Regions from separate parts of the Kitasatospora sp. NPDC001547 genome, predicted to be linked through region 2. Evidence: predicted binding sites of a transcription regulator. Region 2 holds the regulator's gene; the other holds the start of a gene.
What was found. The regulator HrcA, encoded in region 2, represses chaperone genes, less so after heat shock. The targets are predictions, from matches to a motif close to TTNGCACTCNGNNNNNCNGAGTGCNAA.
Positions count from the first base shown of each region.

Region 1: groL (chaperonin GroEL) is a predicted target of HrcA. The motif match lies at 2,605-2,631, and genes of this name have one in related genera.

Region 1 covers NZ_JBIAVL010000033.1:61,735-66,880, reverse strand. Annotated here, with positions in the region: SAM riboswitch class I at 1-107, shown strand, start outside; gene thrC (threonine synthase) at 124-1,404, shown strand; gene ACFY0X_RS34410 (MoaD/ThiS family protein) at 1,431-1,709, shown strand; gene ACFY0X_RS34405 (cold-shock protein) at 2,249-2,452, shown strand; gene groL (chaperonin GroEL) at 2,788-4,410, shown strand; gene ACFY0X_RS34395 (hypothetical protein) at 4,525-4,881, shown strand; gene ACFY0X_RS34390 (hypothetical protein) at 5,102-5,146, opposite strand, start outside.
Region 2 covers NZ_JBIAVL010000002.1:156,835-161,980, reverse strand. Annotated here, with positions in the region: gene ACFY0X_RS03415 (PDZ domain-containing protein) at 1-38, opposite strand, end outside; gene ACFY0X_RS03410 (16S rRNA (uracil(1498)-N(3))-methyltransferase) at 169-918, opposite strand; gene dnaJ (molecular chaperone DnaJ) at 1,015-2,154, opposite strand; gene hrcA (heat-inducible transcriptional repressor HrcA) at 2,231-3,265, opposite strand; gene htpX (zinc metalloprotease HtpX) at 3,555-4,475, shown strand; gene ACFY0X_RS03390 (hypothetical protein) at 4,499-5,083, shown strand; gene ACFY0X_RS03385 (DUF3097 domain-containing protein) at 5,115-5,146, shown strand, end outside.

The sequences.
Region 1 (5,146 bases), on a different contig from region 2:
CCGTTGACGTCCCGGCAACCTTCTCGCGCGGCTGTCGACGACAGGCCCCGGCGGGACAGGTGCCAATTCCGGCCCGTGTCGCGACCGCGCCACGGGGAAGATGAGGAGAGAGGCCTCGCCGTCATGGCTATCGACACCGCCGCACCCGTTTCCGTCGACCTCGGCCCCGCCGCCGCGCTGTCCTGTCGCGAGTGCGGCACCCGCTTCCCGCTCGGCCCCAGCTTCGCGTGCCTGGAGTGCTTCGGCCCGCTGGAGATCGCCTACGAGTTCGGCAGCGAGGGCGCCGAGGAGCTGCGCAAGCGGATCGAGGCCGGTCCGGCCTCCATCTGGCGGTACGCGCCGCTGCTGCCGGTTCCGGCCGACGTGGCGTCCAAGCCCAACCTGAACCCGGGGTGGACCCCGCTGGTGAAGGCGGACAACCTGGGCCGGGAGCTCGGTTTCACCGCCCAGCTGCACGTCAAGGACGACTCCGGGAACCCGACCCACTCGTTCAAGGACCGGGTGGTCGCCTGCGCGATCGAGGCGGCCCGGGCGTTCGGGTACACCACGCTGTCCTGCTCCTCCACCGGCAACCTGGCCGGTGCGGTGGGGGCGGCGGCGGCCCGGGCCGGGTTCCGGTCCTGCGTGTTCATCCCGCACGACCTGGAGCAGGGCAAGGTCGTCATGGCCGGGGTGTACGGCGGCGAGCTGGTTGGCATCGAGGGCAACTACGACGACGTGAACCGCTTCTGCTCGGAGCTGATCGGCGACGCGGCCGGCGAGGGCTGGGGCTTCGTCAACGTGAACCTGCGGCCGTACTACGGCGAGGGCTCCAAGACGCTGGCGTACGAGATCTGCGAGCAGCTCGGCTGGCGGCTGCCGGAGCAGATCGTGGTCCCGATCGCCTCGGGCTCGCAGCTGACGAAGATCGACAAGGGGCTCCAGGAGCTGATCAGGCTCGGCCTGGTCGAGGACCGGCCGTACAAGGTCTTCGGCGCCCAGGCCGAGGGCTGCTCGCCGGTGTCGGCCGCGTTCAAGGCCGGCCGGGACGTGATCAAGCCGGTCAAGCCGGACACCATCGCCAAGTCGCTGGCGATCGGCAACCCGGCCGACGGCCCGTACGTGCTGGACATCGCCCGCCGCACCGGCGGCGCGGTCGAGGACGTCACGGACGCCGAGGTCGTGGCGGCGATCCGGCTGCTGGCGCGGACCGAGGGGATCTTCGCCGAGACCGCGGGCGGGGTGACCGTCGGCGTGCTGAAGAAGCTGGTCGAGACCGGACAGCTGGACCCGGCCAAGGAGACCGTCGCGATCAACACCGGCGACGGCCTGAAGACCCTGGACGCCGTCTCCGACGCCGGGATGACCGCCGTCATCCGCCCGACGCTGGACTCGTTCCGCGCCGCCGGCCTCGCGTCCGCCTGAACCACCCGCCCCCCGCAAGGAGAGTCATGAGCGCCAACGTCCGCATCCCCACCATCCTGCGCACCTACACCGGCGGCGCCGCCGAGGTGACCGCCGAGGGCGCCACCCTGGCCGAGGTCATCGCCGACCTGGAGAAGAACCACGCCGGCATCTCGGCCCGCATCCTGGACGACACCGGCAAGCTGCGCCGCTTCGTGAACGTCTACGTGAACGACGACGACGTGCGCTTCGCCGAGGGTCTGGCGACCGAGATCAGGGAAGGCGCCGGAATCTCGATCATCCCGGCGGTGGCCGGCGGCTGCTGAGCCGTTCGCGAGAACCCGCGGTCGCCCGCGCGTACGGAATTCCGCTCTCCGTATGCGCGGGCGACCGCTCGCATTCTTGCGGGAATATTTCCGGGTCGAGTCGGAGTAGAGTGTCGCTCGGCTGGGAACAAGGTTTCCCTTTCGGCCCCCGCAGTGCTCGGCCCGGGGGCGCCCGGCCCGCCGGACCGGCCCGTGAAACATGTCAGGCGGATGTCAGAATTCCCGCGGACATTTGAGTAATTCGTCCGCTATGTCCGGCGTGGAATGCCGAGATTATTCCGATTCGGCCCGTACTGTCCCCCGGCGCCTTGCCGGAATTACCGGCGGTTGACCCTGTTGCAGAGGGCGTCGGTCCGGATACATTCAGCGGCGGTCGACGCAATCACCCGCTCACCGGAGGCCGCCTGGCGTCCGTGCGCGGAGGGTTGCGGCGTGCACGGCTGCGCCCAGGGGGGGTTCCCCGGGCCGGCCTTCAACCAACCCGGGCCCGCGACCTGCGGGCGCGTGAAGGGCCCAGCACAGCACTAGGGGAGTTCGGAATGGCTCAGGGCACCGTCAAGTGGTTCAACGCGGAGAAGGGCTACGGCTTCATCGCGGTCGACGGTGGTGCGGACGTCTTCGTCCACTACAGCGCGATCCAGATGGACGGCTACCGCACCCTCGAGGAGGGCCAGCGGGTCGAGTTCGAGATCTCCCAGGGACAGAAGGGCCCGCAGGCGGACATGGTCCGCGCCGCGGGCTGACGCCTTCCGACCCCAGGAGCTCGGCGCGGCCCTACGGCTGGTGACCACTCGCTTCTCGACGGGCCCGTACGACGCGTGTCGTACGGGCCCGTCGGCGTTCCCGGCGGGCTCCGGGGGCGGCCCCGGCGGCGGCTCGCGGATCGTCGATTGGGCTTGCACTCGACCACCCGGAGTGCTAATCATTGGCGTTAGCACTCACAGCGTGAGAGTGACAGCGGACCGGGTCGGTGAGGCCCCCGGGAGCGGTAGGGGAAAAGACCCCCGCACACCAGGGCCGTCCGTCGCGGGCACCCCTTGGTCCGAGCAGTCGACCGTGTCCCGGAGGACCACTTCTGATGGCCAAGATCATCGCCTTTGATGAGGAAGCTCGCCGCGGCCTTGAGCGTGGCATGAACCAGCTCGCCGACGCAGTGAAGGTCACGCTCGGCCCCAAGGGCCGCAACGTCGTGCTGGAGAAGAAGTGGGGCGCCCCCACGATCACCAACGACGGTGTCTCCATCGCCAAGGAGATCGAGCTCGAGGACCCGTACGAGAAGATCGGTGCGGAGCTCGTCAAGGAGGTCGCCAAGAAGACGGACGACGTCGCGGGTGACGGCACCACCACCGCCACCGTGCTCGCCCAGGCCCTGGTTCGCGAGGGTCTGCGCAACGTCGCCGCCGGCGCCAACCCGATGGCCCTGAAGCGCGGCATCGAGAAGGCCGTCGCGGCCGTCTCCGACCAGCTGCTGGCCCAGGCCAAGGACGTGGAGACCAAGGAGCAGATCGCCTCCACCGCCTCCATCTCCGCCGCCGACACCCAGATCGGCGAGCTGATCGCCGAGGCCATGGACAAGGTCGGCAAGGAAGGCGTCATCACCGTCGAGGAGAGCAACACCTTCGGTCTGGAGCTCGAGCTCACCGAGGGCATGCGCTTCGACAAGGGCTACATCTCCGCCTACTTCGCCACCGACCTGGAGCGCATGGAGGCGACGTTCGAGGACCCGTACATCCTCATCGCCAACTCCAAGATCGGCTCGGTCAAGGACCTGCTCCCGCTGCTGGAGAAGGTCATGCAGAGCGGTAAGCCGCTGGTCATCATCGCCGAGGACGTCGAGGGCGAGGCCCTGTCGACCCTGGTCGTGAACAAGATCCGTGGCACCTTCAAGTCCGTCGCCGTCAAGGCCCCGGGCTTCGGTGACCGCCGCAAGGCCATGCTCGGCGACATCGCCATCCTCACCGGTGGCACCGTGATCTCCGAGGAGGTCGGCCTCAAGCTGGAGAACGCCGGCATCGACCTGCTGGGCACCGCCCGCAAGGTGGTCATCACCAAGGACGAGACCACCATCGTCGACGGTGGCGGCGACAGCGAGCAGGTCGCGGGCCGCGTGAACCAGATCCGCGCCGAGATCGAGAACAGCGACTCGGACTACGACCGCGAGAAGCTCCAGGAGCGCCTCGCCAAGCTGGCCGGCGGCGTGGCCGTCATCAAGGCCGGCGCGGCCACCGAGGTGGAGCTCAAGGAGCGCAAGCACCGCATCGAGGACGCCGTCCGCAACGCGAAGGCCGCCGTCGAGGAGGGCATCGTCGCCGGTGGTGGCGTCGCGCTGCTGCAGGCCGGTGTCGCCTTCGACAAGCTGGAGCTGGAGGGCGACGAGGCCACCGGTGCCAACATCGTCAAGGTCGCGCTGGAGGCCCCGATCAAGCAGATCGCGACCAACGCCGGCCTGGAGGGTGGCGTCGTGGTGGAGAAGGTGCGCAACCTCCCCGCCGGTCACGGCCTGAACGCCGCCACCAACGAGTACGTCGACCTGGTCGCCGAGGGCATCATCGACCCGGCCAAGGTCACCCGCTCCGCGCTGCAGAACGCCGCCTCCATCGCGGCGCTGTTCCTCACCACCGAGGCCGTCATCGCCGACAAGCCGGAGAAGGCCGCCGCGGCCGCCGGCGGCGGCATGCCGGGCGGTGACATGGACTTCTGATCCTGATCGCTCCGATCGGATCGGCTGGTTCCAACGTCCGTGTGGGCGGCTCCCTTCAGGGGGCCGCCCACACGGCGTTTCGGTGTTCGGGGGAGTTGGGGAGAGGATGGACGGATGGCTGCCGACGACATCGAGACCGCCCTGCACAACGCGCGGGCACTGATCCTGGCCGACCTCACCGCGCGGGACGTGGCGGACGCCGCCGTCGTCTCGCTGGTGGAACAGGCCGTCACCCACCGCCGCTGGTGGCTGGAGCAGTGGCCGGACGGCACCGACTACGTGCTCGGGCTGGTCGCCCAGGACGTCCAGGACGCACTGCTGGAGGCGTACGGGCGCTGGCCGCTGTGCGCCGACTGCGCGGCCGACGGGGACCCGCACGCGCTGAGCGTGGAGCCCGAGCTGGGGCCGGATCCGCACTGGGTGTGCGGCAAGCAGGGCGCGGTGGTGGCGCCGGTCGGCAAGCTCGCCTAGGGCGCGTCTGACAATTCGCGTCGGATCAGGGCGCGGCGTTGGGGTGCGTGCATCGCAAGGCGGAGGAGGGGGCCACTGACGTGGGGGCACCTCCCGGCCGAAGGCTGGGGGCCATTGGCGACCGACGACAACGCGGCGAGGTGCGCTTGTGCCCTGGGGGTACCTCCCGGCCAAAGGCTGGGGGAGCGTCGCGCACCCGGCGGGAATTGTCAGACACGCCCTAGGGTGCCAGCTCCCGGAGCTCGGCCGTCAGGTTGGCGCGGGC
Region 2 (5,146 bases):
AGGTAGGCGCCGGCCGGGGTGCTCAGGGAGTCCGTCACCCGGCCAGCCTAGGCAGCCGCGCGTACGGTCCGCGCCGTTTTCGGCAGACTCCCGGCGCCGCCCGCGGACGGCCGTGACGCGCTCGCGCCGGGCGCCGTCCCGGGCGCCCCGGGCGCCCTGCGGGCGCGGTCAGGACCAGCGGCCGCTGCGCCCGAGCAGCAGTGCGCCGGCGGCCACCCCGGCGGTGGAGGTGCGCAGCACCGAGGGGCCCAGCCGGTACGGCTCGGCGCCCGCCTCGGCGAAGGCGGCCAGCTCCTCCGGGGAGACCCCGCCCTCGGGGCCGACCACCAGGACGATGTCCCCGGTCTCCGGCAGCCCGGCGTGCGCCAGCGGCTCGGCGCCCTCCTCGTGCAGCACGGCGGCGAACGCGGCCTGCGCCAGGACGGGGGTCAGCTGCCGGGTGGTCATGACGTCCCGGACCACGGGGAAGCGCAGCCGGCGGGACTGCTTGCCCGCCTCCCGGGCGGTGGCCCGCCACTTGGCGAGGGCCTTGCCGCCGCGCTCGCCCTTCCACTGGGTGATGCAGCGCGAGGCGGACCACGGGATCACCACGTCCACGCCGACCTCGGTCATGGTCTCCACGGCCAGCTCGCCGCGGTCGCCCTTGGGCAGCGCCTGGACGACGACGATCCGCGGCGCGGGCTCCGGCTCCCGGCGCACGGCGGCGACCGCCACGTCGATCTCGTCCTTGCCGAGCACCTCGGCGACCGTGCCGTCCACGCCGAGCCCCAGCCCGTCGGCCAGGGTCACCGCCTCGCCCGGCTGCAGCCGCTTCACCGCGGCCGCGTGGCGCCCCTCCGGGCCGTCCAGGCGCACCACGGCCCCGGGCACGGCGGCGGCGATCCGCTCGGTCTCGACGAAGAAGACGGGCGCGGTCATGGCGGGGACCTTTCCAGGAGGGGCCTGCGGCCGGAGAGGGGGAAACACCGGAGGGGTGCCGGGGGCTTCACCCCCCCGGCACCCCTCCGCGGACGGCTACCGGCCGTTGAAGGCGTCCTTCAGCCGGGAGAACAGGCCCTGCTGGCCCGGCGCGAACTGGCCGGACGGCCGCTCCTCGCCGCGCAGCACCGCGAGGCGGCGCAGCAGCTCCTCCTGCTCGGCGTCGAGCTTGCTGGGCGTCTTCACCTCGACGTGCACTATCAGGTCGCCCCGGCCGCCGCCCCGCAGGTGCGTGATGCCCCGGCCGTGCAGCGGGATCGACTGGCCGGACTGGGTGCCGGGCCGGATGTCGACCTCCTCCAGGCCGTCCAGGGTCTGCAGCGGCACCTGGGTGCCGAGCGCGGCCGCCGTCATCGGGATGGTGACGGTGCAGTGCAGGTCGTCCCCGCGCCGCTGGAAGATGTTGTGGGTGGTCTCGGCGATCTCCACGTACAGGTCGCCGGCCGGGCCGCCGCCGGGGCCGACCTCGCCCTCGCCGGCCAGCTGGATCCGGGTGCCGTTGTCGACACCGGCCGGGATCTTGACGGTCAGGGTGCGGCGGGCGCGGACCCGGCCGTCGCCGGCGCACTCCGGGCACGGGGTCGGCACGACGGTGCCGAAGCCCTGGCACTGCGGGCAGGGGCGGGAGGTCATGACCTGGCCCAGGAAGGACCGGGTGACCTGGGAGACCTCGCCCTTGCCGCGGCACATGTCACAGGTCTGCGCCGAGGTGCCGGGGGCCGCGCCCTCGCCACTGCAGGTGGTGCAGGTGACGGCGGTGTCGACCTGGAGCTCCTTGGTGGTGCCGAAGGCGGCCTCCTCCAGGGTGATCTCCAGCCGGATCATGGCGTCCTGGCCGCGGCGGGTGCGCGAGCGCGGGCCGCGCTGGCCGGCCGCGGCGCCGAAGAAGGCGTCCATGATGTCGGAGAAGCCGAAGCCGGCCGCACCGGCCCCGAAGCCGCCCGCTCCGCCGCCGCCCGGGGACAGCGGGTCCCCGCCGAGGTCGTAGACCTGGCGCTTCTGCGGATCGGAGAGCACCTCGTAGGCGGCGTTGATCTCCTTGAACCGCTCCTGCGTCTTCGGGTCCGGGTTGACGTCCGGGTGCAGTTCGCGTGCCAGGCGCCGGAACGCCTTCTTGATCTCGTCCTGCCCCGCATCCCGTCGGACGCCGAGTACCGCGTAGTAGTCCGTGGCCACCAAATGCTCCGCTTGTTCCGCCTGTAGTAGTGCTGCGACTGGTCGCCGCCGCCGGATTTCCGGCGACGGCCGCTTGCTAGGACTCGGCCAGGATCTGGCCCACGTACCGCGCCACCGCTCGCACCGCCCCCATTGTGCCCGGATAGTCCATCCGGGTCGGACCGATCACACCCAGTTTCGCCACGCTCTCGTCGCCCGAACCGTAGCCGACCGAGACGATCGACGTGGAAGTCAGCCCCTCGTAGGCGTTCTCCCGCCCGATCCGGACCGTCATCGCGGCGTCCGCGGTCTCACCCAGGAGGCGGAGCAGGACGACCTGCTCCTCCAGGGCCTCCAGCACCGGCTGGATGGAGAGCGGGAAGTCGTGCCCGAAGCGGGTCAGGTTGGCCGTGCCGGCCAGCATGATCCGCTCCTCGTTCTGCTCGGCGAGCGTCTCGAACAGGGTCGCCAGGACCGTGCTGACGGTCGGCCGGTCGGCCTGCTCGAACTGCGCGGGCAGCTCCTCCAGCAGCCCGGGGACCTCCGGGAGGCGCTTGCCGGCGGCTCTCGCGTTGATCCGGGCCCGGAGGTCCGCCAGCACCGTCTCGCCGACCGGGCCCGGGCAGTCGACCATCCGCTGCTCGACCCGGCCGGTGTTGGTGATCAGGACCAGCATCACCTTCGCCGGGGCGAGCGCCACCAGCTCGATGTGCCGGACGGTGGAGCGCGTCAACGACGGGTACTGCACCACCGCGACCTGCCGGGTCAGCTGGGCGAGCAGCCGCACCGTGCGGGCGACCACGTCGTCCAGGTCGACCGCGCCGTCCAGGAAGTGCCGGATGGCCCGGCGCTCGGGGGCGCTCATCGGCTTGATCTCGGCGAGCTTGTCGACGAAGAGGCGGTACCCCTTGTCGGTCGGGATCCGGCCGGCGCTGGTGTGCGGCTGGTGGATGTAACCCTCCTCCTCCAGCGCCGCCATGTCGTTGCGGACGGTCGCCGGCGAGACCCCGAGGTTGTGCCGTTCCACCAGGGCCTTGGAGCCGACCGGCTCCTCGGTGCCCACGTAGTCCTGCACGATCGCGCGGAGCACGGCGAGCTTGCGTTCGTCCAGCTGGCGGACCTCACCGGCCATGGGGCACGCACCTCCGTCTTCGCACGTTGTCCGACTGTGTCCCTCGTTGCTGCGGGCCGCTCCGGAAGGCCCTCGGCCTTGGCACTCTGAACACGCGAGTGCCAAAACCGTACCTGCCAGTGTACGGCCCGGGTCCTACGGCAGGAACGGCCCGACCGGGGTGATCCTCCCCGCAGTTCCGCCCACGGCCCGCGGGGCCCCCGCGGTTCGGTCGTTCCGGCGCCGGGGTGGTGCCGGGAGGCCGTCCGGGTGGCAGCATCGAAGGCGACGGCGAACGGAGGAGCAAGCGATGTCGAGCTCGGGCCAGCACACCCGTTTCGCGCCCGACCGCGGCCTGACCGGCCGCATGGTCGCCACGATGTTCGTGATCGGGCTGCTGTACGTCGGTTTCACGGGCCTGCTGATCGCGCTGATGCGCGGCGCCTGGCCACTGATCGTGCTGATCTCCGGCGGGCTGTTCGTGGCCCAGTTCTGGTTCAGCGACCGGATCACCGAGCGGGCGATGGGCGCCCACCGGGTGTCCCCCGAGGAGTTCCCCCAGCTGCACGGCACCGTCGACCGGCTCTGCGCCCTGGCCGACATGCCCAAGCCCCGGGTGGCGGTCGCCGACAACGACATGCCGAACGCCTTCGCCACCGGCCGCAACCCGGGCAACGCGGTGGTCTGCGTGACCACCGGGCTGCTGCGCCGGCTGGAGCCGGAGGAGCTGGAGGGCGTCCTCGCGCACGAGCTGTCGCACGTCGCCCACCGGGACGTGGCGGTGATGACGATCGCCGGCTTCCTGGGCGTCCTCGCCGGGGCGATGACCCGGATCGCCGTGTACGGCGGGTTCATGGGCGGCGGGCGCAACAACAACGACCAGAACGCGGCCGTCCTGGCGCTGGTCGTCCCGCTGGTGTCGATGGTCGTCTACGCGGTCAGCTTCCTGCTCACCCGGCTGCTGTCCCGCTACCGCGAGCTGGCCGCGGACCGGGCCGCCGCCCAGCTCACCGGCCGGCCCAGCGCGCTGGCCTCCGCGCTCACCAAGGTGACCGGGCAGATCGCGGCCATCCCCGGCAAGGACCTGCGCCAGGCGCAGCCGTACAACGCCTTCTACTTCGCCCCCGCGCTGAGCGCCCGGGAGACCGCCTCGCAGCTGCTGTCCACCCACCCGAGCCTGGAGAAGCGGCTGGCGCAGCTGGCGAGGATCTCCGAGCAGCTCGGCCGCTGACCCCCGAACCCGAGAGGACCGCCGTGGGAATCCTGGACGCCCTGTTCGGCCGCACCAAGCCCGTCAAACCCGACCTCGACCAGCTGTTCGGCGTGCCGTCCGCCGCGCTCACCCTGGAGGCCGGAGCCGGGTTCACCCCCACCGGGCTCGGCTCGGTCTGCTTCGCGGCCGTCGAGGGCGCGGCCTTCGTCCAGGTCGAGCAGCAGGTCCGGGCGCTGCTGGACGCCGACACCGGGCGCGGCGGCGTCCCGGTGGAGGCCTCCAAGGACGCCTACGGCTACTCCTGGCTGCTCGCCCGGCACCGGCCCGAGGAGCTGCCGGAGCTGGTGAACGACCTGCACGCGGTCAACAGCGAGCTGGAGGCGAACGGCTTCGGGCCGCAGCTGCTCTGCTCGCTGGTCGCCTTCCGGAACCCGCAGGGGCAGTCGCTGGCCCTGGTCTACCTGTACAAGCGCGGCACCTTCTACCCCTTCGCGCCGGTGCCCGGCGGCGGGGAGAAGCGCAACAGCCCGCTGGAACTGCAGGTCAACGCGATGCTGGGGAACGACCTGCGGCTGGAGAAGGACCTCGGCCGCTGGTTCCCGGTCTGGGGCGCGCCGGGACTCTGACGGGCCGTCCGCCCTCCCTATGATCACCCGTATGCGCAGCCGCCAGTACGGACCCGACCTGAC